3 regions of the Blautia difficilis genome follow, and region 3 is predicted to be linked to each of the others. Evidence: a T-box and tRNA genes for the amino acid it is inferred to sense, from the RefSeq annotation. Region 3 holds a T-box; the other regions hold tRNA genes.

Region 1 (11,165 bases), on a different contig from region 3:
GCTTGAAAAGATTTACAAGGGGGAATGTGTCAGTAAAGAGGCGTCAGAAGAAATGTTAAATCTTCTGTCAAATCAGGAAAACACCTGGAAAATTCCACAGGGATTGCCGGAAGGGATAAAGTCAGCGAATAAGACCGGAGAGACAGATCAGGATCAGCACGATATCGCAATTGTCTATGGCGAAAAGACAACATACATTCTGTGTATTATGTCGGAAGGTTGTCCAGAGGAAACAGCGGTGACGAATATACAGAACATTTCAAAGATTGTATATAATTATTTAAATCTGTAGCTGCCAGACATACGTGGAATGATTGATTTTTACAGGGAAATCATGTATAATACCAACGAACTATGCCTATAGAAAAAAGTTTAACCGAATCAGGCTGTAAAACAACTATTCAATTATGAGCAGGTAGTCAGGTGGATGATTTTATCCGCTTGATTCAGGAAAGTCAGGAGGAAGAATTTAAATGCGAGTTGATGCGGACGATTTTGCCCGACCTTGCAGCTGCGGCAGGGAACACCAGATTGCAGTGAAAGAGATTTTGATAGAAGCCGGAGCTGTAGAGAAGCTTGAAGAAGAGATGTCAGAGGGAATGCTCAGAGAGTACATATCCCCGCTGGTCATTTGCGATACCAATACCTATGCGGCAACAGAAGAACTTATGGAGGATATCTATGACAGGTGCCAGGTACTTGTTCTGGATGCAGAGGGACTTCAGGCAGACCGGCATGCAATAAAAATTGTGGAGAACAACATGGAAGAGGACATTGACCTGATCCTTGCAGTAGGAGCAGGCACGATCCATGATATCAGCCGTTATATTGCACATAATTACAAAGTACCTTTCATTTCAGTGCCTACCGCAGCAAGTGGAGATGGATTTGTGACAACAGTAGCAGCAATGACCCTGGATGGAGTGAAGAAGACTGTGCCTTCAGTAGCTCCGATCTGTGTATATGCAGATACAGATATTTTTTCAAAAGCACCAAAGCGTCTGACAGCAGCCGGGATTTCAGACCTGATGGCGAAATATATCTGTCTCGCAGACTGGAAGATTGCGAACCTGGTTACCGGAGAGTATTTTTGCCGCGAAACTGTAAAACTGGAAGAGAAAGCGTTAAAAACCGTAAAATCTTCGATTCAGGATATTACAGAGGGAGAGGAAGATGAATGCGAACAGCTTATGTATGCGCTGATTCTTTCCGGACTAGCAATGCAGATGATCGGTAATTCAAGGCCTGCGTCCTGCGCAGAACATCAGGTCACACATCTGTGGGATATGGAAGTGATCAATGGTCCGCTGGATGCACTTCACGGTGAGAAAGTTTCTGTAGCAGCACTTCTTGTACTGGAAGAATACAAGCGTATTGCTGCAGCCATCACACAGGGAAGATGTCACGCAAAACCCTATGAGAATGAAGATGAGGAGCTTCTGAAAGAAACTTTTGGAAAAAAAGGACTTCTGGAAGAAATAAGAAAAGAAAACGAGCCGGAATTGTTAGAAACTATTTCACCCCAGCATCTGGAAAAATGTCTGAACGGGATAGAGGAGATTATTGATGAGCTTCCCAGTGAACAGACCATGTTCCGTTTGCTGGAGAAAGCCGGATGTGCGAAAACCGTTTATGATATTGGACTTGATGAATCGGCTGTTTTGCCAAGCCTCAGACTTGCTCCTTATACAAGGAGACGGTTAAGCTTATTAAGAATCAGCAAGATGCTGGATATAAGAGGAGAATGATTATGCGTGTTGGAATGGGATATGATGTACACAGGCTGGCCGAAGACAGAGATCTGATCCTAGGTGGTGTGAAGATAGACTGGGAGAAAGGCCTCCTGGGACATTCAGATGCAGATGTACTGATCCATGCAGTTATGGATGCACTTCTGGGAGCAGCAGCACTGGGCGATATCGGAAAACATTTTCCTGATACAGACCCTGCATATAAAGGAATTTCCAGTATTCTGCTGCTGGAGCATGTAACGAAGCTTTTGAGAGAGCACCACTATGAAATCGGAAATATAGATGCAACGATCATTGCACAGAAACCAAAGATGGCACCTCATATTCCACAGATGAGAGCCAATATGGCGAAAGCAATGGGAATCAATGAGTCTCAGCTGAACATTAAGGCCACTACAGAGGAGAAACTGGGATTTACGGGAAGAGAAGAAGGAATTGCGTCTCAGGCGATCTGTCTTCTTAATGAAAGAAAAGAGAGTTAATGATAGAGAAAACTGGAGGAATAAAACATGAAACTTTTTAACACACTGACACGTAGAAAAGAAGAATTCGTACCTCTTGAAGAGGGAAAAGTTCGTATGTATGTCTGCGGTCCGACTGTATACAACCTGATCCATATCGGAAATGCACGTCCGATGATCATCTTCGATACCGTACGCCGATATATGGAATACAAAGGATATGAAGTAAACTATGTTTCCAATTTTACAGACGTAGATGACAAGATCATCAAGAAAGCAATCGAAGAGGGCGTAAGCGCACAGGAAATTTCCGAGCGTTATATTGCAGAGTGTAAGAAAGATATGGATGGCATGAATGTAAAACCTGCCACAACCAATCCACAGGCAACACAGGAAATCGACGGAATGATCAGTATGATCCAGACTCTGGTTGATAAGGGATATGCTTATCCGGCAGCAGACGGTACTGTTTATTTCAGAGTTAAGAAGTTCAAAGAATATGGCAAACTTTCGCACAAGAACCTGGATGATCTGCAGTCAGGCTTCCGTTCCCTGCAGGTATCCGGTGAAGACCAGAAAGAAGATCCGCTGGATTTTGTTCTCTGGAAACCGAAAAAAGAGGGAGAACCGTCATGGCCTTCACCATGGTGTGACGGACGTCCGGGATGGCATATTGAGTGTTCCGTTATGGCGAAAAAATATCTTGGCGATGAGATTGATATTCATGCAGGCGGAGAAGACCTGATCTTCCCTCATCATGAGAACGAGATCGCACAGAGCGAATGCTGCAACGACAAAATCTTTGCAAAATACTGGATGCACAATGCATTCTTAAATATTGATAATAGAAAAATGTCCAAGTCTCTTGGAAACTTCCGTACTGTTCGTGAAATCAGTGAACAGTATGACCTGCAGGTGCTTCGTTTCTTCATGCTGAACGCACATTACAGAAGTCCGCTGAATTTCAGCGCAGATCTGATGGAAGCTGCAAAGAATGCATTAGAGCGTATCACAGATGCAGCAGCAAACTTAAAGGACAGAAAAGCAGCAGCACAGACAGACACAGCAACAGATGCAGAGAAAGAACTGCTTGCACAGGCACAGGAATTCGTAAAGAAATTTGAAGAAGCTATGGATGATGATTTCAATACAGCAGATGCACTGGCAGCAATCTTTGAACTGGTTAAATTTGCAAATACAAATGTATCAGAGACAAGTTCTGCAGAATTTGCAGGAAGTCTTTTAGATACGCTGGTCAAACTTTGTGATGTACTTGGTCTGAAGGCTGTGAAAACAGAAGAAATCCTTGACAAAGAAATTGAAGACCTGATCGCAGAGCGTCAGGAAGCAAGAAAAGCAAAGAATTTCGCAAGAGCAGATGAGATCAGAGATGAGCTTCTGGCTAAGGGAATCATCCTTAAGGATACCCGTGAGGGCGTAAAATGGAAACGAGCTTAAATGATATGAGTGAAACAAACGGGTTTAATGAAGAGAATTTAAGTAATCTGAAAGATTTGCTTCATCAGGTGTTTCATTTGGAAGATAAAGACTTGCGAACCTATTCTCCGCTGACATTGGCGTATATCGGAGATGGCGTCTATGAACTGGTGATCCGTACGATCCTTGTAAAAAAAGGCAATTGTCCGGTTAACCAGCTTCACAGAAAGGCCAGCAGTCTGGTTAAGGCAGGAACTCAGTCTTCCATGATGGAAGTGATCGAACCTATGCTTACAGAGGAGGAACACAGCGTTTACAGAAGAGGCAGAAATGCTCATTCTCCTACAATGGCGAAGCATGCAACTATGGCAGACTACCGCAGGGCAACAGGGTTTGAAGCTCTGATGGGTTATTTATATTTAAAAGATGATTTCAGCAGGATCATAGAGCTGGTCCGTGCAGGAATCGGAGAGGATAAGATATGAGTGAACAGATAGAGGGACGTAATGCAGTCTTGGAAGCTTTTCGTTCCGGAAAATGTGTAGATAAGCTTTTTATCCTGGACGGATGCCAGGACGGACCGGTTCGTACTATTGCCAGAGAGGCAAGAAAAAAAGATACGATTATTAACTATGTGGCAAAAGAACGTCTGGATCAGTTAAGTGAGACAGGCGCACATCAGGGCGTGATCGCTCAGGTGGCAGCCTATGAATATGCAAGTGTAGAAGATATTCTTGCGAAAGCAAAGGAAAAAGGAGAAGATCCGTTTATCTTTATCCTGGATAATATTGAGGATCCTCATAATCTCGGTGCAATCATCCGTACAGCAAACCTTGCAGGTGCACATGGGGTAATCATTCCCAAAAGAAGAGCAGTTGGCCTGACTTCCACAGTTGCCAAGACTTCAGCAGGTGCGTTAAACTATACACCTGTTGCAAAGGTTACCAATCTTGGACATACTATCGATGAACTGAAAGAACAGGGTATGTGGTTTGTTTGTGCAGATATGGGCGGCGAAACCATGTACAATCTTAACCTGACAGGTCCGATTGGTGTAGTGATCGGAAATGAAGGGGAAGGTGTAAGCAGACTGATCCGTGAGAAGTGTGATTTCGTGGCATCTATTCCTATGAAGGGTGACATTGATTCCCTTAATGCATCTGTGGCAGCCGGAGTACTTGGATATGAGATCGTACGTCAGAGACTGCAGAAGAAATAAAATTATTCCACAATATTGTTATGTTATAAGAAGCCCTCTGGGCGAATGATAGAGATTTTCAGAAAAACGGAAGGGTTAAATTGATGAAACAGTATGACGGAATTAAAGATGAAGAATTAATTTCCCGTTTCAAAAACGGGGAATCAGAAATCCTCGACTATCTGATGGAGAAATACAAGAACATGGTCCGCAAGAAAGCAAGGACCATGTTCCTGATAGGCGGGGAGAACGATGATTTGATACAGGAAGGTATGATCGGACTGTTTAAGGCAGTCCGCGATTACCAGCCGGACAGAGATGCTGCATTTCAGACCTTTGCCAGTATATGTGTGGACAGACAGATCTACAACGCCATCCAGAGTTCCAACAGGCAGAAGCACCAGCCGCTGAATTCCTATATTTCTCTCAGCGAACAGGATGGGGAAAATGAAGAACATCTTGGAGATAACTGGGGAGAGAACCCGGAGTCTATCATTATTGACCAGGAGAATGTCCAGGATCTGGAGCAGGAGATAACAGCAACGTTAAGTCCAATGGAGAACCAGGTTCTTGAATATTATCTGGCAGGAAACGGATACGGAGAGATTGCCCGGATCATGGGAAAAACACCCAAGTCCATAGATAATGCATTACAGCGTATCCGAACCAAGATCAGGGAGCAGCTGGAGCAATATCAAAAATAGAAAGATATCTGTATAAAATCAAAAATAAAAATCAAAAAGTTGAAAAATAGGGATTGACAATACAAACAAGTTCTGGTAACATATTCAAATGTGAGCGGTAAATCCGACACAATGCTGATGTGGCTCAGAGGTAGAGCACTTCCTTGGTAAGGAAGGGGTCACGGGTTCAATTCCCGTCATCAGCTTTTTTTATTGCTTAAAAATAAAAGATTTCTTGAATTTTGGTAACTCAAAAGTAATCAGAACAGAAGTTTTGATATACTTTTAAGAACTGTTTGTACTTCCAGAATGACAAGAGATATGTTATACTTACAGCGTTGTCCAACCGATACCCGGCAACGGGAGGAGGTGAGTTCCTTGTCAGAAATTATTATTTCTTTTCTTGTCTCCTTTGCGGCTGGTATAGCTTGCCACTATATCATCAAATGGTTAGACGGCGACAAGTAGGGCAACGCTAGCCTAGCAGTTTCTTGTCTGCTATAAAAAATAAGAAGAAGCCCCCGGTATTAGCGGTACCGAGGGCTTCATTTTTGTCCTTGCCAGACAAATTATTATTTCTTTGCCTACTGGCATTATAGCATATGCGGATTATGAAATCAATATGCAGATGAGCTTGAAAAAATAAAAAAGAACAAGCTAGTTACTGTTCACACACCATTATTCCGCGAGGTGTTTTGACATGAATATGCCAAAATCCCGAGACATACAAGCCAAAATTCCATTGCCGCAGGCAATCTGGAATGAATTTTGGCTATGTTACTGTGAACGGAGTGAACAGTAACACAAGCTATCCCCTTGGTTTATGCGTTATTTTTCAAAAATGGCTCAGTTGATCGGTTTATTCTTTTTAGCAGTCTGCATCCCTGCCTATTGCTAGAGTTTTGCAATGGAATGCGAAAAGGAATCGAAGGGAGCGTATTTATATTTCCTATGATTCTACGAAACAGAAAAAACGTATTATCAAAAAAGAGCAGATGCAGCAGCACCTACTCTTTGTAGTGTTAATATTCACCAATGTCGAACAGCTCGTCAAAGGTTATCTTTAGATTCGGAAACATAACCAGATGTAAATCTTCTTTATTCTGGGCTGTGACAGTCTTATAAAGATACGGATAACCAGTGCCATCTTCTTTGAAATCGAAGAGATAAATCTCTACAGATTTTTTTCTCCAGTCAACGATCCAATACTCAGAGACACCGACCTTGCAATAAATATCCATCTTTTCATGTCGATCATATTCTTCTGTGGCATTGGACAAAACTTCCATCACAAAGCGGGGAATGCCAGTGAAAGAAATGTTCTTACGGTCTCTCAGATTACAGATGATTGATACGTCAGGAATGATTACTTTATCATCATTTTCACGCCATTCATACTGAACACCATCACCAAAGACACGATATAAGCTGTCTTTGATTTGGCTGCCGATCTTAATAACAAAGTTATTGATAACCATAGAATGTTCTAGGTAAGTTTTACTTAAATCTCCAATTGGTAGTGCATTATTCATATTTCTGCATCTCCTTGATATGTTAATATAATTATAATATTTTGCAAGATGTTAGTCAAGGATATGAGCTAGCTGCTGAAAGAGAGTGTATATGTGTGGTTACTGTTCACTGGTAATATCCCGCGAGGTGTTTTTTGTGAGCAAAGGTCACAGAAAACCCGAGACATACCGCGCGAATTTATGCGATCAGCATAAATTCTGTGCATCGCGAAGCGTGTTACTGTGAACGGAGTGAACAGTAACTATGTGTGAACAGTAACACTGTAACAAATTTACAAGCTGAATATAAGGCCTGTCACTGTTGCGTAAACGGTTGACAGATGGAATTTCCAATGATAATATAAATTCATTCGACATAAAAAATATTCAGTTGTATTTTTTATATATAGATGTGTGAAAAAACAGTATAAAATACGACAACAGGAGGGAAGAAGATGGAGAACGAAACAGTTTCCAAGAATTTTATTGAGAATATCATTGATAAAGATTTAGCAGAGGGTGTTTATGACACCGTGCATACGCGTTTCCCACCGGAACCGAATGGATATCTTCATATCGGTCATGCCAAATCTATTCTTTTAAACTATGGCCTTGCACAGGAATATAACGGCAAGTTCAATATGCGTTTTGATGATACAAACCCGACCAAGGAAAAGAGTGAGTTTGTAGAATCCATCAAGGCAGATATTAAATGGCTGGGTGCAGACTGGGAAGACAGATTGTTTTTTGCATCTGATTATTTCGGACAGATGTATGAAGCTGCTGTAAAGCTGATTCAGAAAGGCAAAGCCTATGTATGTGACCTGACAGCAGATCAGATCCGCGAATACCGTGGAACTCTTACAGAGCCGGGCAAAGAAAGCCCATACAGAAACAGAAGTGTAGAAGAGAACCTGCAGCTTTTCGAAGAGATGAAAGAAGGCAAATATGCAGACGGAGAGAAAGTGCTCCGTGCCAAGATCGATATGGCATCTCCGAATATGAACATGCGTGACCCGGTTATTTATCGTGTTGCCCATATGACACACCACAGAACCGGTGACACATGGTGCATCTATCCAATGTACGACTTCGCTCATCCTATCGAAGATGCCATTGAGGGAATCACACATTCTATCTGTACTCTGGAGTTTGAGGATCACAGACCGCTGTACGACTGGGTTGTAAAAGAACTGGAATATCCGCAGCCACCGAAGCAGATTGAGTTTGCAAAACTGTATCTGACAAATGTAGTTACAGGTAAACGTTACATTAAGAAACTGGTAGAGGAAGGCATTGTAGACGGATGGGATGATCCACGTCTGGTTTCCATCGCAGCGCTGCGCCGCCGTGGATTTACACCGGAATCCATTAAAATGTTTGTGGAACTCTGTGGTGTATCTAAGGCAAACAGCTCTGTTGACTATGCAATGCTTGAATACTGTATCCGTGAGGATTTGAAACTGAAACGTCCTCGTCTGATGGCTGTTCTTGATCCGATCAAGCTTGTGATCGATAATTATCCGGAAGGCGAAGTAGAATATCTGGAAGCTCCGAACAATATGGAGAACGAAGAACTGGGAACCCGTAAAATACCGTTTGGCAGAGAACTCTATATTGAGAGAGAAGACTTTATGGTAGATCCGCCTAAGAAATATAAGAGAATGTTCCCGGGCACAGAGGTTCGTCTTATGAACGCATATTTCGTAACCTGTACAGGATATGAAGCTGATGAAGATGGAACTGTACGTGTGGTGCACTGTACTTATGATCCAGCAACAAAGGGCGGCAATGCACCGGATGGCAGAAAAGTAAAAGGAACCATCCATTGGGTGGAAGCAAGCCAGGCAGGAAAAGCAGAAGTACGTCTCTATGAGAATATCGTAGATGAGGAGAAAGGTGTATATAATAAAGAGGATGGTTCTCTGAACGTAAATCCTAATTCTCTGACAAAAGTTACTGCATATGTAGAACCTGCACTTATGGAAGCAAAAGGCTATGACAGCTTCCAGTTTGTAAGAACAGGATTTTTCTGTGCAGATATCCATGACTCCAAGGAAGGCGCTCCGGTATTTAACCGTATTGTATCTTTGAAGAGTTCATTCAAACTGCCGAAAGCCTGATAAGGAATGTGCTTCATAGTAAGAAGTTAAAGTTGAAATAACTATTATATAATGAAATAGCTATTATATAAATAAAAACGGATCAATCTGAATAGTATCAGACGGATCCGTTTTTTTATGTTGTTATGTTATTCTGCGTCAGTATCTGCTTTAACGTCAGATTCGGCATCTGCTTCAGTATCCTGAATAGTGCCAGTTTTTACATCATCAGAGCTTTCAGTCTCTTCGTCAGTTTCGGCATCATCAGAGCTTTCAGGCTCTTCATCAGTTTCAGTGATGTCACCCTGTTCTAAATCAGCGTCCCAGGATTCAAAATCTTCAGCACTTTCCTGCAGAACTTCCTTTTCCTCTTCTTCATCGGAGTCAAAGGCGATATCAAATGCATCGTCAAAATCCTCTGTGAAATCCTCATCTTTTGTATGAGGATGTTTTTTTGTGATCACTGCTGCCACCGCGCCGGCTGCTGCCGCGGTCAGGGCACCTACTGCTACAAATCCCCAATATTTATTAAGCTTTGCCATAATAATACTCCTTTCTGATATTGGTCATTTCGCATATGAATAAAGATATTTTAATACATTTCTGCCAAAAAGAAAAGGGGTAAGTTTTGGCTTGTTCACGATCCGACAAAAAGCAATAAAAACCGGTTGCGTCAGAGAAAGATACAAGGTATACTATGACAGGAAAGAAGAGGGTACATTATGAGAAAAATTATTTTGGCATCTGCTTCCCCAAGAAGACGGGAGCTGTTGACTCAGGCAGGAGTGACCTTTTCGATCATACCTGCCCATGGGGAGGAGAAACGGACTTCGGATGAGCCGGGAGAGGCAGTACAGAAGCTGGCTTTTGATAAGGCAGTTTCCGTGGCAGAGGAGCTTGGGGAATGCGAGGAAAAGACACTGGTGATCGGTTCAGACACAGTTGTGGTTTTTCAAAACAGCATTCTGGGCAAGCCGGCAGATGAGGAGGATGCAGTTCATACTTTGCAAAGGCTTCAGGACAATACACATCAGGTATATACGGGAGTGGCAGTTCTGGAGAAAAAGCAGGGACAATGGATAGAACATACCTTTTATGAGAAAACAGATGTGAAATTTTATCCGGTGTCTGAGAATGAAATCAGGGCTTATGTGTCTACCGGAGAACCCATGGATAAAGCCGGAAGTTACGGAATCCAGGGCAGATGGGGGATTTATGTAAAGGGAATCTGCGGTGACTATAATAATGTGGTGGGACTGCCGGTGGCAAGGCTTTTCCATGAAATGAAGAAGCTGGGAATTTCCCTTGTTGACTAAAATGCAGACAAAATAAAGAGGATGATACAAAATGATAAAAGCAGGTATATTTGATCTGGACGGAACTCTGGCATATACACTGGATTCCATGGCATATATTGCAAATGAGGTAATGGAGAAGCTGGGACTTCGCCCTCTACCTCTGGATAATTTCCGCTATTATTGCGGAGAGGGTGCGGATATGCTGGTGCGCAGGGCGTTGAAGGATGCGGGAGATCCGGAACTGGTTCATTATGAAGAAGCACGGAAGATGTACAGAGAGAGGTTTGACGAAGATCCGCTGTATAAGGTGACCCGGTATGAGGGAATGCAGTCAACGGTAGAGAAACTGAGAAAAAAAGGAATGAAGCTGGCTGTATGCTCCAATAAACCCCATCCTGCAGCACTGAAGGTAATGGATTATCTTTATTCGGGAATTTTTGACCTGGTGATTGGACAACAGGAAGGAATCCGCCGTAAACCTGCACCGGATGCACCGCTTCTGGCAGCAAAGAAGCTTGGGGTAAAACCGGAAGAGTGTATGTATATCGGAGATACCGGTACAGACATGCAGACCGGTAAAGCTGCAGGAATGTTTACCGTAGGTGTATTATGGGGCTTCCGTGACCTGGAGGAGCTTAATGCTAACGGAGCTGATCTGGTGGCAGAGAAACCGACAGATTTATTAAAGATATGTGAGGAATACAAAAATGATTAAACTGATCGC
Region 2 (11,165 bases), on a different contig from region 3:
CTCGTTTCCATCCTCTGTAAAGGCATAAAGAGCAATCAGTATCAGCGGGATGACAATGATCACAAAAGCCCATACCAGATAAGGTTTGATCAGGTTTCTGTACTGTTTCATCAGTAACTTCCCATCCTGTACATAACATGGATGTCTTCAGGCCCGAATTTCAGTCCCACTTCCCTTCCGACTTCCGCATAATCTGTAGTGTGAACCATATAGGTTCGAAGCTCTGTTTCGATCAAAATCTCATAATGTACTCCCTTAAAGGTAATATTACGCACGGTTCCTCTGATTTTTGCCTGCTCCGGAGCTACAATATCCAGATCCTCAGGACGGAGCACTACTTCAATCTCCTCGTTATCCTCAAAGCCCTTATCTACACACTCAAATTCAAATCCATCAAACTGTACCAGATAATCCTTTACCATAATACCTTCAATAATATTAGATTCTCCGATAAAACTTGCCACAAACCGGTTCTCCGGTTCATTGTAAATGTCTGTAGGAGTGCCGATCTGCTGGATCTCACCGTTATTCATTACAACAACAGTATCTGACATGGAGAGGGCTTCCTCCTGATCATGGGTAACATAAATAAAGGTAATACCTACCTCCTGCTGGATTTTTTTCAGCTCTACCTGCATCTGTTTTCGGATCTTGGCATCCAGGGCACCCAGGGGCTCATCCAGAAGGAGCACCTTTGGCTCATTGACCAGGGCTCTGGCAATGGCAACACGCTGCTGCTGTCCTCCGGAAAGAAGGGTAACATCTCTTTTTTCAAATCCTTCCAGACCAACCATTTTAAGCATTCGTTCTACTTTCTGACTGATCACAGACTTATCCATTTTTTTCAGGTTCAGACCAAAAGCAATATTTTCCGCCACATTCAGGTGCGGGAAGAGCGCATACTTCTGAAACACTGTATTCACTTCTCTCTTATAGGGAGGAAGCTTGGAAATTTCTATTCCGTTAAAAAGAACTTCACCATCACTTGGTTCTTCAAATCCGGCAATGATTCGCAGTGTAGTAGTTTTACCACAGCCGCTGGGACCAAGAAGGGTCAGGAATTCCTTTTCATAAATATCCAGATTGATGCCTCGCAAAACCTGCTGATCATCAAAATTCTTGGTCAGATTTTTTAACTCAATCAGTTTGTTCATCTTCTTTTCCTTCTTCTAAGTGTAGTATTTTTTATTTATGTTTGTTTTTTGTAATACGAGTATAAATCAAAAAAATGATCAATGTAGCTATCAGCAGCAGAGTACACAATGCATTGATTTCCGGCGTAACTCCGGTTTTCAGCTGGGTGTATACTTTGATTGGCAATGTAGACAGCCTTGGACCATTGATAAAAATACTGATCACCACATCATCCATAGACATGGCAAATGCCAGCAGCGAACCCGAAATCACTGCAGGCATAATAAGAGGCAATGTGATATCCCAAAACGCCCGTCCGGGTCCTGCACCCAAATCTCTGGCAGCTTCCTCCAGAGAAGGATCCATTCCCACCAGTCTGGCCTTAACCTCCATCAGAATATAGGGTACACAGAACACCGTATGTCCGATGAGTAAAGTCAGCATTCCAAAAGGCAGACCCAACAGATAAAAAAAGGCCATCAACACCATACCCAGAATGATCTCCGGGATCATCAACGGTAAAATGGATATATATTCCAGTACTCCCCTGGACTTCCAGCGGATCCTTGACAGGCCTACGGCTCCCAGCGTTCCGATCACTGCACTTACCAGACAGCTCAAACACCCAAGGATCAGACTGTTGACCAAGGCTTCCAGCATGGCATTGTCCTGCAGAAGTTCCTGATACCACTTTAAGGAAAATCCTGTCAGTCTGACCGGAAGCTTGGATTCATTAAAAGAAAAAATAATCACTATAGCAATAGGCAGATACATCAGAAAAAAGATCAGACCCATATAAAATCCGGCAAATTTTGAATTTTTTCTCATCCGATTCCCTCCAGTTTTTTCGCATTTGTCACTTTTCGGTAGATCATGATCATGATCGTAGTCAGAAGCATCATCACTACCGCCAGAGCAGCTGCAAAAGGCCAGTTACTGCCCCTGGTCATCTGATCCTGTATCAGGCTTCCCACCAGCACCACCTTATTTCCTCCCAGAATATCTGCAATAAAAAACAATCCCATGGATGGAATAAAGGTAAGGATCACACCTGACAAAAGTCCGGGCAGTGTCAGCTTCAGGCTTACCGTAAAAAAGGCCTGGAGCCTGGATGCTCCCAGATCTCTGGCAGCCTCCACATAGGACCAGTCCAATTTTTCCGCACTGGAGTACACAGACAGGATCATAAAAGGCAAAAGCACATAAACCATTCCAATTATAACCGCCGGATAACTGTACAAAATCGACAGCGGTTTCTCTATGATTCCCAGCTTCAGCAAAATAAAATTCAAAAGTCCTTTTTTCTGCAGAATGATGATCCACCCATAGAGGCGGATCAGTGAATTTACCCAGAAAGGTACACTTAAGAGAAACTGGGCCTTTCTCTTCCATCTATCTGACATTTTCGCCATAAAATAGCCAAAAGGATATCCGATCAGGACTATAATCACCGTACTGGTCAGCGCCAGCTTCAGGGATTCCACAAAAGTATTCAGATATACCGGTTCCAGAATGTTTCTGTAATTTTCCAGGGTGAACTTCCAGGTAACCCCATAGCCTGCATTTGGTGTGGCAAAGCTAAGGGCAACCATATAGATCAGTGGGCAAATCACAAATACAACCGTAAAAATATACAATGGAAGAACCATCCATACAGAACCGCTTTTCTGCCTATTCATAAGCTTCCTCCCAATCTACAAGCACTGCGTCCTCCGGACGGAAGCTGCAGAAAATCTGCTGTCCCTCTTTGACCTCTGTATTAATACCATATCGGCTGGCAGTGAGTACCGTATGGTCCTGCAGCTGTAAGGTAACCCTGAGCTGCCCGCCGGCAAAGTTTTTTTCCAGAACAGTGGCAGGCAGTCCCTCTGTATCCCTGTCATGTAAGCGGATATTTTCGCTGCGCACAGCCAGTGTCACAAGTTCTCCGGGCAGCAGTTTTGCAGAGTCTTTATCCATTCCGGATCCTGCTGATATTTTCCCACAGCCAAGATCTATCACCATATTTTCATTTTCTGCAGATTCCACAATACCATGAAGAATATTGGCATTTCCCACAAAGGTTGCCACATAACTGGTCTTTGGATGATTATAGATTTCATCCGGTGTACCGATCTGCAGGATTCTGCCCCCATCCATAACCGCAATCCTGTCAGACATATTAATAGCCTCTTCCTGATCATGGGTAATATAGATAAAGGTAATTCCCAGTTTTTTCTGTAAATGCTTTAACTCTGTCTGCATAGCCCGCCGCAGCTGCAGATCCAATGCTCCCAGTGGTTCATCCAGAAGCAGTACCTTTGGATTATTCACCAGAGCTCTGGCAATAGCCACACGCTGCTTCTGTCCTCCGGACAGCTCCGAAGGCTTTCGCTTTTCATACCCTTCCAGCTGAACCAGCTCCAGCATCTGTGCCACTTTCTTTTTGATTTCTGCTTTGGAAACCTTTCGAAGCTTCAGACCATATCCTATATTTTCCGCCACATTCATATGAGGAAAAAGGGCATAATTCTGAAATACTGTATTTACATCCCTTTTATCCGGTTCCAGTTCCGTTACATTCTGACCATTGATCCACACACTTCCGCTGTCTGCCTGTTCCAGTCCTGCAATGATCCGCAGTGTGGTAGTTTTACCGCACCCTGAGGAGCCAAGAAGAGTGACAAATTCTCCCCGGGCAACCGTAAGGCTGATATCATCCAGGACTGCTTCCCCGGGAGAAAAACTCTTTTTTATATTCTTTAATTCCAGCAAAATTTCCGACAAGTAGTATTCTCCTTTCCTATTTGTTCTGTTAGAAACTGATTTCAAAAAGTCTTGCCATAACAGGTTTGTCATAATGAACAGTCAGTATATCTTTGTCAAGTTCAAAGGAAACAGGCTCCTTTTCCGGATATAAGCAGGATACTTTTAAGCCTTTACCTGCAAACGGAAGACTTCCCAACGGAATGGATAAGCTGTCCTCTGTACAGCTGATACCTGCATTCTGATATCTGTCATTATTTTTCCCTTCCATCTGACGTTTCCATACTGCAAGATAAGCTTTCTTTTCCAGCTGTAGTCCACCGCATACCCACAGATCTTCATTATCTGCAATATCCAGAGGCCAGAAAGGCAGTGCCTGCCTGATATCCTGGCGAATCGTCTTATAGCAGGCAATTCCTTCTTTTACCAGCGCAAGACGTTCCTGAGGAAGCTCTGCCAGATGACCGCTCTGATGGATACGGAACAGCATGGCATTGACCATATTATAAATAACCTCTTCTTTGTCTCCCTGACGCATCGGATAGGACCAGATCGCAGCCTGCTCCGGAGTCACTCCAGCCGGAGAATTTGCTGCTATGGTAGCAAAATTGCGGTAATCCTCCTGGTCAGAGGCAGACTGGATACTGTATCTGGAAAGCAGTGCATAATCCATGCGAAGTCCTCCACTGGAGCAGTTTTCAATTACCAGATCCGGGTAGCGTGCAAATACACCATCCAGCCAGTTAAGATATGCTTTTTCATGTTCCAGGAGGCCCTGTCCCACGCTCTCTGCACCAATCTCCGTACCGATTCCAGGCTCTATATTGTAGTCCATTTTAATATATCCTACACCATATTCCTTCACCACACGGTCTATGACTTCATTCACATGTTCTATGACTGCCGGATTTCTAAAGTCCAGCTGATATCTGCTGCGGTCATAGACTCTCTTTCCATGACGCACAAAAAACCAGTCATCCGGTGCTTTTTTTGCCTTCTCACAGTTAATTCCCATAACCTCCAGCTCCAGCCAGACACCGGGAACCATTCCTTTTTTATGGATGTAATCCGTCACTTCTTTGATGCCATTTGGAAAACGATCCCTGCATTCCTTCCATTCACCCACACTGTCCCACCATTCTCCCGGTGCATACCATCCGGCATCGATCACATAGTATTCACAGCCACATGCAGCAGCTGCATCAATAAGCGGGAGCTCCTTTGCAGTGGTGGGATCTCCAAACAGACAATTCATGTAATCGTTAAAGATTACCGGTAAATCCTCATCATCCTTATTCGGTCTGCGGATCATACGGCGATATCTGGTCAGCTCTCCCATTGCATGTTCAAAGCTGTCATCTGCCACACCCACAGCAACCGGCACAGACTCAAAGGCTTCACCGGGTGCAAGGTTTTTGAACCAGTGGGACTGTATCTCCGTAGGTCCGCTGACACATACATAGAAATGGGTATTCTGATCACTGATTTCATAATGCCAGGAACCATTATGTTCAATCTGCCAGAATAAGCTGGTATGAGCTTCTTTATTCTCTACATAGCCTAATGGCAGGTACTTCTTTGTAGACCAATGTCCGGTATTCGTCACCTCCAGAATCTGAGAGGTACGCTGATACACTCCCGGCTGTGTCTGTGCCAGTCCTACATCCCCAAATGTAAATTCCTTAATGCTCATTTCCTTCTGCCATCCATTATAAGGAATGCGTACTCTCATTTTGGCATCTGAATTGCTTTTGCCTTCTTTTTCAATTCCTGTATAACAAAAAGAAGAAAGATATTCCAGACACTGTGTGTCCTCACCTTCATTTATGATTCTGTTCTTCATGCGGACTACAGAAGTCCCTTTATAAAACTGCATTTCTGTTTCCAGGCGAACGTGAGTCACTGCCCTGTCCTCCTGGTAAACAGTGATTTTACGTCCAATCTCATTGACACAGTCATCCATGCCTGCATATGTCAATAAATATCCCGGCGCAGTACAGATATGTTTGTTTCCATGTTTTTCATAGGGCCTGTCATAGCCTGCCAGATTCACCTGCACAAGCTGAAAGGCCTCATCGATCAGCTGATCACGCCTTGCCAGATCCTCTGCTTTACATTCCGGTCCAAATTTACAGATATCCTCTTCACAAAAATCTGCCTTTGAAAAATGAAGCAGCTTAATCTGATTCCTGTCTGTAATTCCAAAAACAATATGAATCCCATTTTCATTTATTTTAATATACTTCATGCTTGATAGTCTTCCTTTTCACTTATTTACTAGTCCCCATATGATGCAATATTATAAACTTCTGACCAAAAAATGTCTATGAAGAATCTATGATTTTGCCGATTTATTTTTTCTTTACAATATATTCCTCTTTTTGTTTTAATCTCTCTGTTTTTATTTATCTCAAAATGTTATAATTCATTGTCAAGTGGATAAAATCATCCGCTTCGCTACTTGATTTGGTTAAAATATTCAAAACCAAACATTCCAACTTAAGAAAGGAGACATTCTTATGGATTTCATAAAAGAAGCACTTTCCATGGGTTTCGCAGATGCAGCGATCATGGATACAAAAGACCTGGTATTTGTACCGGAATACAGACAATTCTGCGAGGACAATCTCTGTGGAAATTATAATCTGGTTCCTGCATGTCCGCCTGCCTGCGGTACTGTAGAAGAAATGCAGGCAAAAGCATTGAAATATGAAAAGGCACTGGTTCTTCAGACTGTTCTGAAAGATCCGATTATGGATCCGGTTCTTTTCAAGCAGGCGAAACATGCACAGAATATTCTTACAGAACAGCTTGCCAGACAGATGCAGGAAGCGGGAAAAGAAGACATCCTGATCATGAGCGCAGGACCGTATAAGAATTGTTCCTGTATGTCCGCATACAGTGTGGATGCACAGAAAATGGCTGATGCAGTAGGTATGGTCTGCTGGGCAGATGATTCAGATGTGAGATTCTTTACACAAATCCTGTTTCATGAAGACTGAGCATGAGTAAAGCGGACATAAGCATCCCCCCTCACCCGCCGCTTAGTGCTCCGCACTTGAAGCGGGGGAATGCTTATCTGCGTTCAAAAAAATACAATTATGTATAAAAAAAGCTCCAAATCCTCACTTCATAAGGATTCAGAGCTATTTAAACGTCAAGCTGAAAATGAGACTTGAACTCACGACCCCTTCATTACGAGTGAAGTGCTCTACCGACTGAGCTATTTCAGCTTATGCTGTCATCCGTCAGAAATTAACAATTCCGACAGCCACAGCATTTAGTTTATAATATTATTTATTTTCTGTCAAGTCCTTTTTAGCTGGTGTTTTGGGTGTGGTCTTTGTCACTTTTTTTGTCGCCGGTTTTACTACCGTCTTTACAGCAGTTTTTGTTTTCGCTGTAGCCTTACGTACAGTTCTCGCCTTGGTAATCGACTTCTTGATCTGACTTTCTGCTGCTTTCTCCTCTTTCGGCTCTTCTTCCGGTGTGCAGGTAAAGATTACCACCCCAAGTGCAGGAAGTTTCACTGTAATAGAATATTCCCTCTCATCGCACTCTGCCTTCTTCGCAGCCTTGACTCTTGCATTGACAACGCCCTCACCGCCGTATTTCTTATCATCACTGTTAAAGATTTCCTTATATTTGCCGGCAAAAGGTACTCCAACCTGATAATTCTCGTAGGGGATTGCCGCGAAATTGCAGATAGCCAGAATGGTCTCCTCCGGTTTCTCTGTCTTTCTTAGGAATGCCACTACATTCTCTTCATATTTCATTAACTGAATCCATTCAAATCCATCATACTCGTCATCCATCTGATAAAGAGCCGGATGTGACAGATACATATTATTGAGGTCTTTGACAAAAACTTCCAGTTCTTTTGGCATATCTTTATCCGGTGCCATCATCTTGCATCCCGGATGCAGCATCATATAAGCGTATGCTTCTCTGATCTGCGCACTCTTCTGTGCTTCTGTTCCCGGCAGTTTCTCTGCAAAATCCTTCAAAGTGCCAACATCCCTGGTGCCAAGAGTCAGAATATAATGTTCACAGTATGCATAGAGCATGGACATGGTCAGCTGATCATGGTAATTCTTTCTCTCAATAGGATCCTTGCTCAGATATTCAAGCAGATCTTTTGTCCATCCGCCACTCCATTTATAGTCAAATCCCAGATGGTCATTTTCCACACTGTCTGTCAGCTCCGGCCAGAGTCCGTCCTCCTGGGCAATCAGAAGGATACCGGGATTTCTCTGTTTGATCACAGAATTCAGATGTTTCAGAAATTCCAATGCATCCAGGTTCTCATTTGTGCCATATATATTTGGTGTCCACTCTCCAGGATTTCTGCCATAATCCAGATACAGCATAGCATCTACATCATCCATGCGCAGACCATCCACATGATAAACCTCTGTCCAGAAACATGCATTGGCAATCAGAAAATCCTTCACCATAGGACTGGCATAATTGTAGAGCAGTGTTCCCCAGAATGGATGAACCGCTTCTGCAGGATTCTGTTTTTCATAAAGAGGTGTTCCATCAAATCTCTCCAGCCCGGAAGCATACCGTGGAAACTGTGCAGGTGTCCAGTCCAGGATCACACCGATTCCTGCCTGATGTAATTCATCCACCAGCTTCTGGAAATCCTTGGGCGTCCCAAATCTGGAAGTCGGTGCATAATAACCATAAGTAGAATATCCCCCTGTAATGTCATCCAGATATTCCATCACCGGATGCAGTTCTACGTGAGTATAATCCTCCTCTGCCAGAAACTCCACCAGTTCCTCTCCCATCTTCCATTCCTCCAGAGATGTTTCATATATAGAAACCGGCTGTTTCCTGTCATCAAATCTGTGACGCTCTTTCATCCAGTCTCCGTCATTCCACTGAAAAGCACTTACATCTGCTACCACAGATGCGCCCTCAGAATCATGCTCTGCGCTGTTCCCATAAGGATCGGCCTTTAACAGAACTTCGCCACCTTTAACTTTAATTTCATATTTATAATGTGTTCCGGCTTCTACTCCGGGTACAAACAGTTCAAAGATACCGGACATTGGCATACGGTGCATGATGGTTGCACGGCCAATCCATTCATTGAAATCCCCAACAATATTCACGCTAATGGCATTGGGAGCCCAGACAGCAAACAAAGTGCCCTTTACACCGTTAATTTCCATGGGATGTGCTCCAAGTTTTTTATATGCCTCATAATAAACGCCTGCACAGAACTGCTTTTCTTCTTCCTCTGTGATCTGGCATGGAAAAGCATAAGGATCATAGCTTTCTGTCTCGATTTCACTTCTTTTTATAGAAAATTTATATTCCGGTACCTTATGCACCGGAAGCAATACTGCAAAATATCCCGCCTCGTCCTCTTTCTCGCAGACATAGGTTTTCTTTCCGCTGATCACACTTACTTCCTCTGCATCAGGAAAAAATCCCTGAATAAGGACACCATCCTGTGTGATCCTTGGTCCCATCACATCTCTGGGAGCAGTCTCTTCTCCATACACAATAGCTTCAATTCTCGGCCAGTTCATATAACCGTATAATTTTTCATCCATAGCTGTGTTACCTCCCCGATTGTCAGAAATACGATGATCGGTTACTCTTACTGGCAGCGTATTTATGGTACATTAAACGTCACCTGTAAACAATAACAAATCAAGTTATGTTTATTTTAGCATCTTTGCACAAAAAAATAAAGAAAATTGTTTGACAAATCCCCTTTACTGCGCTAAATTTATGTTATGATGTTAGGGGTAAAAGGCATTTTACCCCTAACTTGATATCTACTATGGAAAGAATCTTGTTCCGGATACTATGCTTCTTTCCATCACAACAAGGAGGATACAAAATGGGAAACAAAGCCTTTGACGTAACCGCATTAGGCGAATTATTGATTGACTTTACTGAAAACGGCAGCAGCGCACAGGGAAATCCGATGCTGGAAGCCAATCCGGGCGGTGCTCCATGCAATGTGCTTGCAATGCTTGAGAAACTTGGTAAAAAAACTGCATTCATCGGTAAAGTCGGAAACGATATGTTCGGAAGTCAGCTTAAGAATGCCGTAGAGGAAGTAGGGATCGACACCCGCAATCTTGTAATTGATAACGAAGTACACACAACACTTGCCTTTGTACATACTTATCCTGACGGAGACAGAGATTTCTCCTTCTACCGTAACCCGGGTGCAGATATGATGCTCACCAAGGATGAAATCCAGGAAGACCTGATCAGAGATTCCAGAATCTTCCACTTCGGAACTCTTTCTTCCACTCACGAGGGAGTACGCGAGGCAACCCGCTATGCCATCGACGTTGCAAAGGAAGCCGGATGTATCGTCAGCTTCGACCCGAACCTTCGTCCACCATTATGGAAATCTCTGGATGACGCAAAGGCAGAGATTGAATACGGCCTTGGCAAATGCGATATTCTGAAAATCTCAGATAACGAAGTTGAATTCCTGTTCGGAACTACAGACTACGACAAAGGCGCCGCACTTCTGAAAGAGAAATACAACATTCCGCTTATCCTTATCACACTTGGAAAAGACGGAAGCCGCGCTTACTACAAAGACATGAAAGTAGAAGCCGCTCCTTTCCTTCAGGAAAAGACTATCGAGACAACAGGTGCAGGCGATACCTTCTGCGCAAGTTCCTTAAACTATGTTCTGGAACATGGTCTGGACAATCTGACAGAAGAGAACTTAAAAGAACTGCTCACATTCGCAAATGCGGCAGCTTCTCTTATTACTACACGCAAGGGTGCTCTTCGCGTTATGTCCACCAAAGAAGAAGTTCTTGACTTTATAAAATCACGAGGATGTTAATTTAACATCATAATTTTTCAAGGAAGCCCTCTGGCACCGCCAGACTGGGCTTCCTTTTTTATCATAAAAATCAAAAAATATCTCCTGGCGATTGAAAATCTCAATCAGACAGGAGATATTGTCAAGCGGATATTCGCAATCCGCTTCGCTACTTGCTCATAACCGAATAACTGCTTCGCAGTTTATCAGAAGGAGCTTGCACTCCTCCTGATACAAGCAAGTCCCCACCCACTGCTTATTGCTTTTCGCAATTGAAGCAGGGGACTTACTTGATTCGGTTAAATATATAAATCTCTATTACAACTCGACAGTCATTATAAAAATACTGAACCGTTAGCTTCTAACTTACTATTTTACAACCCGCACTCTGGAAACACCTTCAATTGCTTTCAGCTCATCCAGTGCTTCTTTAGAAGCTGTGCTTTCCAAATCGATAAGAGTATATGCG
Region 3 (11,165 bases):
AGTACAAATTTACGGACAACAGCAACAATAATAGAGTTTACAGCCTTTCCAAGTGAGGTAAAGGTCATCTGGCAGGCAATCTGGATACCGAAGAGGAACAGACCACCCAGGTAGATTTTCAGCATTGGTGCAGTAAATCCAATAAGATCTGTATCAGCAGTAAAAATGCTTACAAATACTCTGGGAACAAGCTGTACAGCAGCCCAGAGAAGTACAGAATATGACAGACAGGTGATCAGAAGCAAACGGAACGTTTTCTTTACTCTGTCTGCATTTTTGGCACCGTAATTATAACTGGAAATTGGCTGTGCTCCCTGCGCAATGCCCTGAAGAGGAAGCATGGCAAACTGCATAACACTGGTCAGGATGGTCATGGCTCCCACCGCAATATCACCGCCGTACCGAAGCAGGGATGAATTGAAGCAGACAGTTACAATACTTTCGCTTGACTGCATGATAAAAGCAGCAAGTCCCAGTGCGATACAGGGAAGAACGACCTTTGCCTCCAGATGGAGATGTTTTTTCCTGAGGTGAAGCAGTGTCTTTTTGCCACAGAGGAATAAAACTACCCAGAGTGTGGAAATCGCCTGTGAGATAACTGTTGCCAGTGCAGCACCGCGTACCCCCATATGAAAAACAAAGATAAGTACAGGGTCTAAAACAATATTGCAGACAGCACCGATCAGGACGGAAACCATGGAAAATGTGGTAAATCCCTGTGCAGTGATGAATGCATTCATACCAAGGGTTAATTGTACGAACAAGGTACCGAAAGCGTAAATATGCATATAATCGGTTGCATAACTGATGGTGTTTTCACTGGCGCCAAAAGCCAGTAATAAATCTCTGCCCCAGATCAATAAAATGGCAGTGAGGATAACAGAGATAATAATCTGAAGAATAAAACAGTTGCCTAATATATTCTCAGCAGATTTATTATCCTGTTTTCCCATACAGATAGAAGCCCGTGGTGCACCGCCGGAACTGACCAGTGCCGCAAATGCGGAGACGATCATGATGATGGGCATACAGACTCCCACACCGGTAAGGGCCAGACTGCCTTCCCCCGGGATGTGGCCGATATAAATACGGTCTACAATGTTATAAAGCATGTTGATAAGCTGGGCAATTACTGTTGGAATGGATAGCTTTAAAAGAAGCTTTCCAACAGGTTCTGTGCCCAGAAAATTTTTGTTATCCTGCATGGACAATAACCTCCTGTCTGATAATATCATGAAAAATCCCTCTGACAGTACCACATAAACGGTTTTCGAAATATGTGACAGTCAGAGGGATGGTCTATCAGGATTTATTTATTTTCTTCCTGAACCTCGATCTTGCGGATTGTCTTATTTTTGATCTCTTCTTTGATGGATGCAAGGAATTCACCAAGGTCTTTCATTCCTTCATCGCCAAGATAACGGCTTCTTACAGAAACCTTGCCTTCTTCTTCCTCTTTGGCACCAACAATGAGCATGTATGGAACTCTTGCAAGACGTGCTTCACGGATTTTGTAACCCATCTTTTCGGAACGCTGGTCAACAGAGCAGCGGATTCCGTTTTCTTTTAACTGAGCTTCAACTTTGGCAGCATAGTCGTGGAATTTCTCGGAAATCGGGATTACACGAACCTGTTCCGGGCAGAGCCATGTTGGGAACATGCCTGCATATTTCTCAATGAGCCATGCCAGTGTTCTCTCATAGCATCCCATGGATGTACGATGGATGATGTATGGACGCTGTTTTTCGCCGTTTTCGTCGATATAATACATGTCGAACTGTTCAGCAAGAAGAGCATCCCACTGAATTGTGATCATTGTATCTTCTTTTCCGTATACGTTCTTTGCGTTGATATCAACCTTAGGTCCGTAGAAAGCAGCCTCTCCAACATCCTCTGTAAACGGAATATTCAGTTCTTCAAGCATCTGGCGGATATGAGCTTCTGTCTGATTCCACACTTCTGCATCACCGATGTATTTCTCTCTGTTGTTCGGATCCCATTTGGAAAGATGATAGGTTACGTCTTCCTCCACGCCGAGAACCTGTAGGCAGTACTGTGCAAGTGCGATACAGTCTTTGAATTCCTTTACCATCTGGTCAGGTCTTACGATCAGATGTCCCTCGGAGATTGTGAACTGACGTACACGTGTCAGACCGTGCATTTCTCCGGAATCCTCATTACGGAACAGAGTGGATGTTTCGCCGTAACGAAGAGGCAGATCACGGTAGCTGTGCTGTTCTGCTTTGTATACATAATACTGGAACGGACATGTCATAGGACGAAGTGCAAATACTTCCTTGTCAGTCTCCTCATCACCGAGAACGAACATACCCTCTTTGTAATGATCCCAGTGTCCGGAAATCTTGTAAAGGTCGCTCTTTGCCATTAACGGAGTTTTTGTTCTTACATAGCCACGTTTTGTCTCTTCGTCTTCAATCCAGCGTTGAAGCTCCTGCATTATGATCACACCGTTTGGCATAATAAGCGGAAGTCCCTGTCCGATTACGTCTACAGTTGTGAAAATTTTCATTTCACGGCCAAGCTTGTTGTGGTCACGTCTTTTTGCTTCTTCCATCTGTTCCAGATGTTCTTTCAGTTCGTCCTTGGAAGCATAAGCGGTTCCGTAGATACGTGTGAGCATTGCGTTCTTTTCGCTGCCTCTCCAGTAAGCGCTGGAAGAGGAAAGAAGCTTGAATGCTTTTACACCTTTTACGCTCATAAGGTGAGGACCTGCGCAGAGGTCTGTCCAGTCACCCTGGGAATAGAAAGAGATTTCGGAGCCTTCCGGAAGATCTTCGATAAGTTCTACCTTGTATGGCTCATTTTTCTCCTGGAAGTATGCGATGGCATCTTCTCTTGATTTTGTGAAGCGTTCGATCTTGGCACCTTTTTTGATGATCTTTTTCATTTCTTTTTCGATTGCATCCAGGTCTTCACGGGAGAATGGAGGGCAGTCGAAATCATAGTAGAATCCTGTGTCAATAGAAGGTCCGATAGCAACCTTTGCATCCGGATATAAGGTCTGTACTGCCTGGGCAAGTACATGGGATGCTGTGTGACGGAGAACTGCAAGTCCTTTTTCGTCTTTGGCTGTCAGAATGTTTAATTCGCAGTCGCTGTCGAGAACTGTTCTTAAGTCTACAACTTCTCCGTTTACTTCACCTGCACAGGCTGCACGTGCAAGGCCTTCGCTGATGTCGTAAGCAATGTCGATGACTGATTTTGCTTCAGCGTATTCTTTTTTTGATCCGTCTTTTAATGTTACGATCATGGTCATTATCTCCTTTATTATATATTCTTTGTATGCTGTCAGATGTCCGGCTGCCTGTTTGGATGTAAGGATCATCTTTCAGTGTATTTTGTACTGCAAAGGGGGAAAAGAAAGAATAAAAAAATCCCCTACAGTACGGTTAAATACTGTAGGGGACGAGATATTATTACTCGCGGTTCCACCCCGGTTGTTCTGAATGACTGAAAATAATAATTCAGAACCACTTCATTCGATGGTAACGGAATCACCGGACTGTATTAAAGTCACTCAGAGGTGGTCTTCGGCTGTTTCCCGATGAAATGCTTGCACCGGAATGCATTTCTCTCTGTAACGTTCCTCAGCTTACTCTTCTCTTCAACGTTTTAAGCTTTCTTATCTTTTCTGCCACTGATTATAAACTTGAAAAATAGGTTTGTCAATTGCTAAATTACAAATTCGTTACTGTTCACTCCGTTTACAGTAACGGTGTTCGCAAGGTTAAAAACATCCGGTCAAGCCAAATATTGCACAGGTTGCGGTTGTGGTGTATAATAAACAGATAAGGTTATTTGACAGTGATAAATTATGATGAACAGGGAAATATAGGTGAACAACTTGAAAAAGACGATAGAAGAACTCTTAAGTGGAAAATTCAGATATGAGCAGCCGGGCCTTCTTTTTTCAAAAGAGAAAATTGAAGTGACACTGAAAGCCGGAGATGTATACAGGGGAGAATTGTATTTCGGGACAGAAGATAACCAGAGGATCCGTGGATATATTACATCTTCCAACAGGCGGGTTGTTCCGGGAACAGATCAGTTCACAGGGACTACAATACGTCTGCAGTACGGGGTAGATGGTGTAGGAATGAATCCGGGTGACAGACATGAGGGCTGGCTGTGCTTTACCACCAATGTAGGAGAGTACAGAATTCCTTTTGTGATCCAGGCTGAAAAGGAAGAGATGCACAGTGTGGCAGGTTCTGTGACGGATATGGATTCTTTTGTAAAAATCGCAAAAGAGGATTTCAAAGAAGCCTATCGCCTTTTTACAGATTCTGGATTTCCAAAACTTCTGAAAAATGCAGGAACAAAGGAACTGGCTCTTTATAAAGGTCTTTCCAGACAGCCTGTAACTTATCAGAATCTTGAGGAGTTTCTTGTGGGAACCGGACGGAAGAAACCGGTAAACATGGAATTAAAATTTGATCATAACAGTTTTTATGAAATTACAGAGACTGTGAGAGAGTCTTTTCCTGTACATAAGGATGGTTGGGGACATTTAAGACTGGACATTGAGGCAAGAGGAGATTTCCTGGAAGTGCCGAAGTATGTGGTCACAGATGAGGACTTTATCGGTGGATATTATCAGGTTGAGTATGTGATCCACAAAGAAGCTTTACAGAAGGGACGGCAGTACGGGGAAATTCATGTAAAAAGCCCTTATCAGGAGCTGGTTTACAGAATTACAGCATCCGGCGGTCCTAAGGTACAGCTGAAGACCAGCCTTCATGAGAAGCAGCAGTGTTTGTCTTTAATGAAAGATTTTATGGAATATTCCTGCGGAAAAATGGAGCAGGGCACCTGGATCAGCAGCAGCCGTTTTCTGTTGAACCAGCTTCAGGAAGAAGGCTGTAATTATCCCAAATATCAGATGTATGAGGCATATCTCTGCCATGTGGAGGGAGAAGAAGAACAGGCAAAGGAAATCCTGCGCAGATTTAAGGATCAGACCTTCCTGCGTGAGGATTTGGAAATGGCAGGCGCTTACTTATATCTCTGTACCCTTACCGGATTATACAGAGACATAGAGCAGGCAGTGCGCAGACTTCGCAATTTCTCCATGCAGAGAGAGGACAGTTTCCTGCTATTCTGGATTCTGCTTCAGGTGGACCAGGAGCTTAGGAATTCTCCATCCAGAGCTGTGTTTATGATGGAGGAATTATTTGAAAAGGGCTGTCATAATCCACTTCTCTATCTGGAAGCCTGGAAATATATCAGTAAAGATATGTCTTTGTTACACAGAATGAGCAGTTTCTGGACTCAGGTTTTTCTCCTGGCAGGAAAAGAAGAAATGCTTACAGAGGAGCTTGTAATGCGGTTTGCTTATCTGACCGGTTATGAGAAAAACTTCTGTCCAAGCATGTACCGTGCCCTGGCAGCAGGTTATGAAGCTTTTCCGGCAGATGATACCCTGGAAGCGATTTGCCGTTATATTATGTTGGGAAATCCGAGAGAACGAATCTATTTCCGCTGGTTTGCTCTGGCTGTTGAGCGAGGGCTCAGGCTTACCAGATTGTATGAATATTATGTGGAGACAATGGATACCTCCTATCAGAGAGAGCTGCCAAAGCCTCTTCTGATGTATTTTACCTATAATAATAATTCCCTGGGCGATGATAAAAAAGCTTTTATTTATGCAAGTATTGTGGGAAATAAGGACGCACAGCCGGAAACCTATAGGGACTATCGGGAGAGTATGGCTGAATTTGCCGATAAAAAGGCAGCAGAGGGCCGGATGGATGAGAATTACGCAGTACTTTATCAGGAATTTCTCACAGAACCGGAGAACAGGGAACAGGCAGAGCTGATTGCAGGGAAAATGTTTACCTGCAGGTTGTACTGTGATGATAAAAAAATCCGCACGGTGATCGTACGTCATGATAAATTCTCTATGGAGGAAGTTTATCCCTGTGTGCAGGGAGTAGCATATCCAAGGATTTATACAGAGGATGCAGTGATCCTTTTCCAGGATGAAAAACAGAGACGTTATTATGCAACGGTAGATTACAATGTTAAGAAGCTTTTTGATGAACGGGAGCTTATGGAAAAGGTTCTGTCCCTGGGCATAAGAGAGCCGGGGGTTATGCTTTCTTACTGTGTGAATGCAGAGTTAGGAAGGGATAATCTGGAATTATATCAGGAAGCTGCCAAGATGAAAGCATTTTCTGAAGGATACCGGACAGAAATCCGGAGAAGTCTGCTGAAGTATTATGGGGAGGAAAACCCTGCAGGAGATCAGGAGGAATATCTGAAAAAGCTGGATTATCAGGAATATGCGGCAGCAGACAGGATACAGCTTCTGGAGGTGCTGATATCCAGGGGACTTTATTCCCAGGCCATGTCTGTGATCGAGGAATCCGGATATGAGGGAATCCGTCCGGAAAGTCTGCTGAGGCTTACCAGCAGAATGCTTACCAAATGTGAGATGGCTGAGGATGAAGAGCTTCTGGCTCTGGCCTCAGATGTATACAGAATGGGAAAATATGATGAGGTGATCCTGAAATATCTTATGGATTATCGCTTTGGACCATTGGATGAGCTGCTGTCAGTGTGGAAAAGTGCTCATGGTTTTGATATGGATACCTATGAATTGGAAGAAAAGCTTCTGGGACTTCTGATGTTTACTTCTGATTATCGTAAAGAAGGGGAGAAGATCCTGGAGGATTATGTAAAGCATGCAGGCAAAGAATATCTGATCGGTGCCTACCTGACACAGATTGCTTATGGCGTGTTTGTGCGGGAATATCCTATGAGTATTTTTGTGCGCAATGAACTGGAGACTGCCTGCAGGCAGAAATGGCCGGTGAATTTTATCTGCAGTCTGGCTCTCTTTGAGTCACTTTCCAGAGAGAAGAATCCAAGTCAGGATCAGCTGGCTCTGGAAAAAGAGATTTTGCAGAAATGTATGAAGAAAAATCTGAAATTTGCATTTTTTAAAAGGCTTCCGGCATCCATGCTGAGCCCTTATCAGCTGGATGATAAAACTTTTGTAGAGTACCATACAGATCCGGCCGGAAAGGTGACCCTCTATTATGCCCTGGATGCAGGGCTGGGCGGAGAACTGAAATATCAGATGGAGCCCCTGCGTAATCTGTATGAGGGGATTTTTACCAAGACCTTTACGCTGTTTTACGGTGAAACTCTGCATTACTATTTTAAGGCTGAGCTGGGGGAAAAAACCTGGCAGACCCAGGAGCGTGTGATCACTATGGATAAGGTCGAGGGCATTCCGGTGAGCAAATATCAGCTGATCAATCAGATGCTTTCTGCCCGCAGACTGGATAACAGCCAGGAGGTAATGACTCAGCTGAAAAAATATCTTCGTCAGGAGCAGTATGTGAAGAGTATGTTTTCCATTGAAAAGGAATCTGGAAAATAGGAAAGACAGGAGAAACAGATGAACGAAATCCGTGATTTGATCGTGGGAATTGATTTTGGCAGAGAATATTCCCAGATTTGTTATTATGACCGTAAAGGAGAGGAACCACGTTCTCTTTCCATGAAGGTGGGAGGAAGTCAGTATGAGGCACCTACCTGCCTGTGCAGGAGAACAGAGCAGAAGGATTACTGTGTAGGACTGGAAGCAGAGTATTTTGCCAGGGAAAAGGGCGGGATTATGTTCCATGATCTCTACGGAATCTGCGAAAAAAAGGATTCCGTAGTGGTAGAAGGACAGGAATATGAGCCCTGGGAGTTGCTGGCTGAATTTCTGAAAGGAATCCTGAAGTTCCTCGGTATCACTGAACTGGTAAAAAATACGAAATGTATTGTAGTTACACTGGAGGATCTGGGAAATATCCAGGTGGAGAATTTTCGGAAGGCGTTTTCGTCCATGGGATTTCCGGAAGGAAAATATATGCTTCAGGATTATGGGGAAAGCTTTTATTATTATGCGCTTTCACAGAAGCGGGAAACCTGGAACCGCAGTGTTGCCTGGTACGCGTTCACTCCGGAAAATGTGTCTTTCCGGAAGCTGACCTTAAACGGAAGTACGAAACCGGTATCTGTCAGACTGGAAGAACCTGTTGTCAGGACACTTCCGGCCAATGATGAGGAAAGAGATATTGAATTCTGTAAATTTGTCCAGCAAACCTTGGGCAGAGATTTATATTCCAGCATTCAGATCACAGGCAGAGGCTTCTCACAGGATTGGGCCGGACAGTCCATAAAAATTCTTTGCTATCAGAAACGTAAGGTGTTTTATGGGAATAATCTGTTTGCTAAAGGTGCCTGTGCTGCAGGTAAAGAAAAACTGGAGGATAAGGCATTAAAGGGATATCGTTTCCTTAGTGATTCTCTTGTTATGGCAGATGTGGGAATGGAGATGCGTGTTATGGGTTCTCCGGCTTATTATCCTCTGATCGAAGCAGGAAATAATTGGTATGACTGCAAAGCTTCCTGCGAATTGATCCTGGATAATACGGAAGAGCTGGTGTTTGTTGTGAGTACTTTTGACAGACCGGAGAAAAGACGTGTGGGCATGATGCTTCCGGGAATTCCAAGGCGTCCAAACAAAACCACACGGCTTTATCTGGAATTGCAGTATATTTCTCCAAAAGAGTGTAAAGTAACGGTGAAGGATCTGGGATTTGGAGAATTGTTTCCGTCCTGCGGTAAGGTATGGACAGAGACAGTAGAATGGTAAAGGAGACAGACAGATGAGTGGATATATTTTATGCCAGACAAAAAAAGCAGAGCGTCCGTATTTTATAGAGAATATCAGCACGAATATTTATTCTGTAGAAGAGCTTTGCTACTATCTGTACCACAACCTTTATCTGATAGATAAAACCATCATCAATGAGGAGCTTTGTATCTGGATAGGAGAAGAATTGAATCTACCCGGACTGGCAGCAAAGATCAGGCAATTTCTGGGACAGGATATCCATGTAGATGATGTGATCTATCCGGTATTTAAGGAAATTAATTATCTTACCTATGAGGAATTAAAAGCACTTAACAGCAGATTGGTGCTGATAAGTAAGGAAAGTGCAGACATGCGTCAGAAGCAAAAGGGAGATTCTCTGATGGAAAACGGAATGTATGTAAATGCAATCCGGGTATATCAGAAGCTTCTTGAGAGGACAGATTTGGAGAAGCAGAGGGAGGGATTTGTGTCAGATGTATGGCATAACCTGGGATGCGCCTACAGCTATCTGTTTCAGATGGAGAAAGCCATGGAGTGTTTTTATCACGCATGGGAAAAGGAAAAATCTCCGAAAGAATTAAAAGCATATCTGTTGTCATACCGGAGCATCCGTTCCGGGACTGAGTATGAAAAGGAACTGGTCAGGCTTGAAGTGACAGATGAGATCAAAAAGGATATACAGAATGCTTTGAAACAATTTGCTGCTGTTCCCGAACCTGCCCTGGGAGAAAAGGATGTGGACAGTACGCTTGCAAAACTTACTGCAGGATATCACAGGAGTACAGGCTCCTGATACAGTTACTGTTCACTGGTAATATCCCGCGAGGTGTTTTTTGTGAGCGAAGGTCACAGAAAACCCGAGACATACCGCGCGAATTTATGCGATTAGCATAAATTCTGTGCATCGCGAAGCGTGTTGCTGGGAACGGAGTGAACAGTAACCTGATACAGGAAAATCCTCTGGCTATTTTGAAAAGAAGGGTTGACAGCCATGTGGGCTTATGTTAGGATAAACACATGCTTTCGCGTGGTAGAGTGACTGCGTGATAAAAGACAAAATAGATGAAGAGGAGATGTTTATCATGAAAAAGAGAACATTAGCAGTACTTATGGCCGGCGCAATGGCAGCTTCTCTTATGGCTGGTGTTGTTTCTGTATATGCAGATGTTGAGAATAAAACTTTAACAGTTGGTTTTGATGCAGAGTATCCTCCTTTTGGATATAAGGATGATAATGGAGAATATGTAGGCTTTGACCTTGATCTTGCACAGGAAGTCTGTGATAATCTTGGATGGGAACTGGTCAAAAAACCGATCAACTGGGATTCTAAGGATATGGAACTGAATTCAGGATCCATTGACTGTATCTGGAATGGTTTCACGATCAATGGACGTGAGGATGATTATACCTGGTCTGATCCATACCTGAACAATGAGCAGGTAATGGTTGTTGCCGCAGATTCCGGTATTGAGAAGCTGACAGATCTGGCAGGTAAGAATGTAGTTGTGCAGGCGGCTTCTGCAGCTTTGGATGCACTGAATAATGACGACAACAAGGATCTGACAGCAAGCTTTGGGTCACTTACAGAGAATCCTGATTATAATACAGCATTTATGAATCTGGATTCCGGTGCAGCAGATGCCATTGCAGTAGATATCGGTGTTGCCAAATATCAGCTTTCTCAGAGAGAAGAAGGTAAATATGTGATCATGGACGAGCCGATTCAGAGTGAGCAGTACGGCATTGGTTTCAAGAAAGGCAATGACGAACTGAAGGATACTGTATGGAATGAAGTTCTGAAGCTTTATGATGCAGGTGAGGTAGATAAGCTTGCTGAGAAATATGAAGTAGCAGATATGCTTTGCATTGGTGGAGAGGAAGAGAAGAATGCAGCTGAGGATGAAACCGAAGAGGCTGAAGCTACTCCTACAGAAGAAGCAAAAGCAGAATAATAGTTGTGTTAAATAAATAAAGGAACGGGGCTATTGCAGCAGAAAGCATTTTTGTTGTGACAGTCCCTTTCGTACTGTACAGGATATATTTTATTCAGGAGGAAACTTATATGTCAATAAGCGTGATGCTTCAACAGCTTGCCAGTGGTATGGTGGTATCTGTGGAGATTTTTGTTGTGACACTGTTGTTTTCCCTGCCGCTGGGACTTCTGATCTGTTTTGGCAGAATGTCGAAGAATCCGGTGATGCGGGGGATTGTATCTGCATATATTTCCATTATGCGTGGAACGCCCTTAATGCTGCAGCTGATGGTAGTATATTTTGGACCCTATTTTATTTTTGGCATCCGTATTTCCATGGGTTACAGCCTGATCGCTGTGTTTATCGCTTTCAGCATTAACTATGCGGCATATTTTGCAGAGATTTACAGAGGTGGAATTGAATCCATTTCCGCAGGTCAGTATGAAGCAGCCAAAATTCTGGGATATAATAAGATGCAGACATTTTTCAGAATTATCCTGCCCCAGGTGATC

What was found. A T-box is a leader RNA that pairs with one kind of tRNA and senses whether it is charged. The one in region 3 lies ahead of thrS (threonine--tRNA ligase), so its partner is inferred to be a tRNA-Thr.
Region 1: it encodes a tRNA-Thr, which carries the amino acid that the T-box ahead of thrS (threonine--tRNA ligase) is inferred to sense. The anticodon was not compared.
Region 2: it encodes a tRNA-Thr, which carries the amino acid that the T-box ahead of thrS (threonine--tRNA ligase) is inferred to sense. The anticodon was not compared.

The regions. Positions count from the first base shown of each region.
Region 1 is NZ_JACOQG010000015.1:27,391-38,555, forward strand. Features, by position in the region: gene H8Z82_RS10180 (serine hydrolase) at 1-292, shown strand, start outside; gene H8Z82_RS10185 (sn-glycerol-1-phosphate dehydrogenase) at 474-1,748, shown strand; gene ispF (2-C-methyl-D-erythritol 2,4-cyclodiphosphate synthase) at 1,751-2,233, shown strand; gene cysS (cysteine--tRNA ligase) at 2,261-3,670, shown strand; gene H8Z82_RS10200 (Mini-ribonuclease 3) at 3,655-4,134, shown strand; gene rlmB (23S rRNA (guanosine(2251)-2'-O)-methyltransferase RlmB) at 4,131-4,868, shown strand; gene sigH (RNA polymerase sporulation sigma factor SigH) at 4,949-5,551, shown strand; tRNA gene H8Z82_RS10215 (tRNA-Thr) at 5,665-5,736, shown strand; gene H8Z82_RS10220 (Uma2 family endonuclease) at 6,553-7,008, opposite strand; gene H8Z82_RS10225 (glutamine--tRNA ligase/YqeY domain fusion protein) at 7,497-9,164, shown strand; gene H8Z82_RS10230 (hypothetical protein) at 9,293-9,685, opposite strand; gene H8Z82_RS10235 (Maf family protein) at 9,866-10,459, shown strand; gene H8Z82_RS10240 (HAD family hydrolase) at 10,491-11,156, shown strand; gene H8Z82_RS10245 (HAD family hydrolase) at 11,149-11,165, shown strand, end outside.
Region 2 is NZ_JACOQG010000005.1:128,074-139,238, reverse strand. Features, by position in the region: gene H8Z82_RS05215 (ABC transporter permease) at 1-111, opposite strand, end outside; gene potA (spermidine/putrescine ABC transporter ATP-binding protein) at 111-1,154, opposite strand; gene H8Z82_RS05205 (ABC transporter permease) at 1,186-1,962, opposite strand; gene H8Z82_RS05200 (ABC transporter permease) at 1,959-2,813, opposite strand; gene H8Z82_RS05195 (ABC transporter ATP-binding protein) at 2,806-3,900, opposite strand; gene H8Z82_RS05190 (glycoside hydrolase family 36 protein) at 3,929-6,127, opposite strand; gene H8Z82_RS05185 (DUF2284 domain-containing protein) at 6,399-6,881, shown strand; tRNA gene H8Z82_RS05180 (tRNA-Thr) at 7,040-7,112, opposite strand; gene glgB (1,4-alpha-glucan branching enzyme) at 7,173-9,449, opposite strand; gene H8Z82_RS05170 (carbohydrate kinase family protein) at 9,743-10,717, shown strand; gene H8Z82_RS05165 (phosphoglycerate dehydrogenase) at 11,066-11,165, opposite strand, start outside.
Region 3 is NZ_JACOQG010000012.1:32,226-43,390, reverse strand. Features, by position in the region: gene H8Z82_RS09120 (MATE family efflux transporter) at 1-1,205, opposite strand, end outside; gene thrS (threonine--tRNA ligase) at 1,310-3,271, opposite strand; T-box leader at 3,420-3,638, opposite strand; gene H8Z82_RS09110 (DUF5717 family protein) at 3,857-7,411, shown strand; gene H8Z82_RS09105 (DUF5716 family protein) at 7,430-8,677, shown strand; gene H8Z82_RS09100 (hypothetical protein) at 8,691-9,473, shown strand; gene H8Z82_RS09095 (amino acid ABC transporter substrate-binding protein) at 9,763-10,632, shown strand; gene H8Z82_RS09090 (amino acid ABC transporter permease) at 10,743-11,165, shown strand, end outside.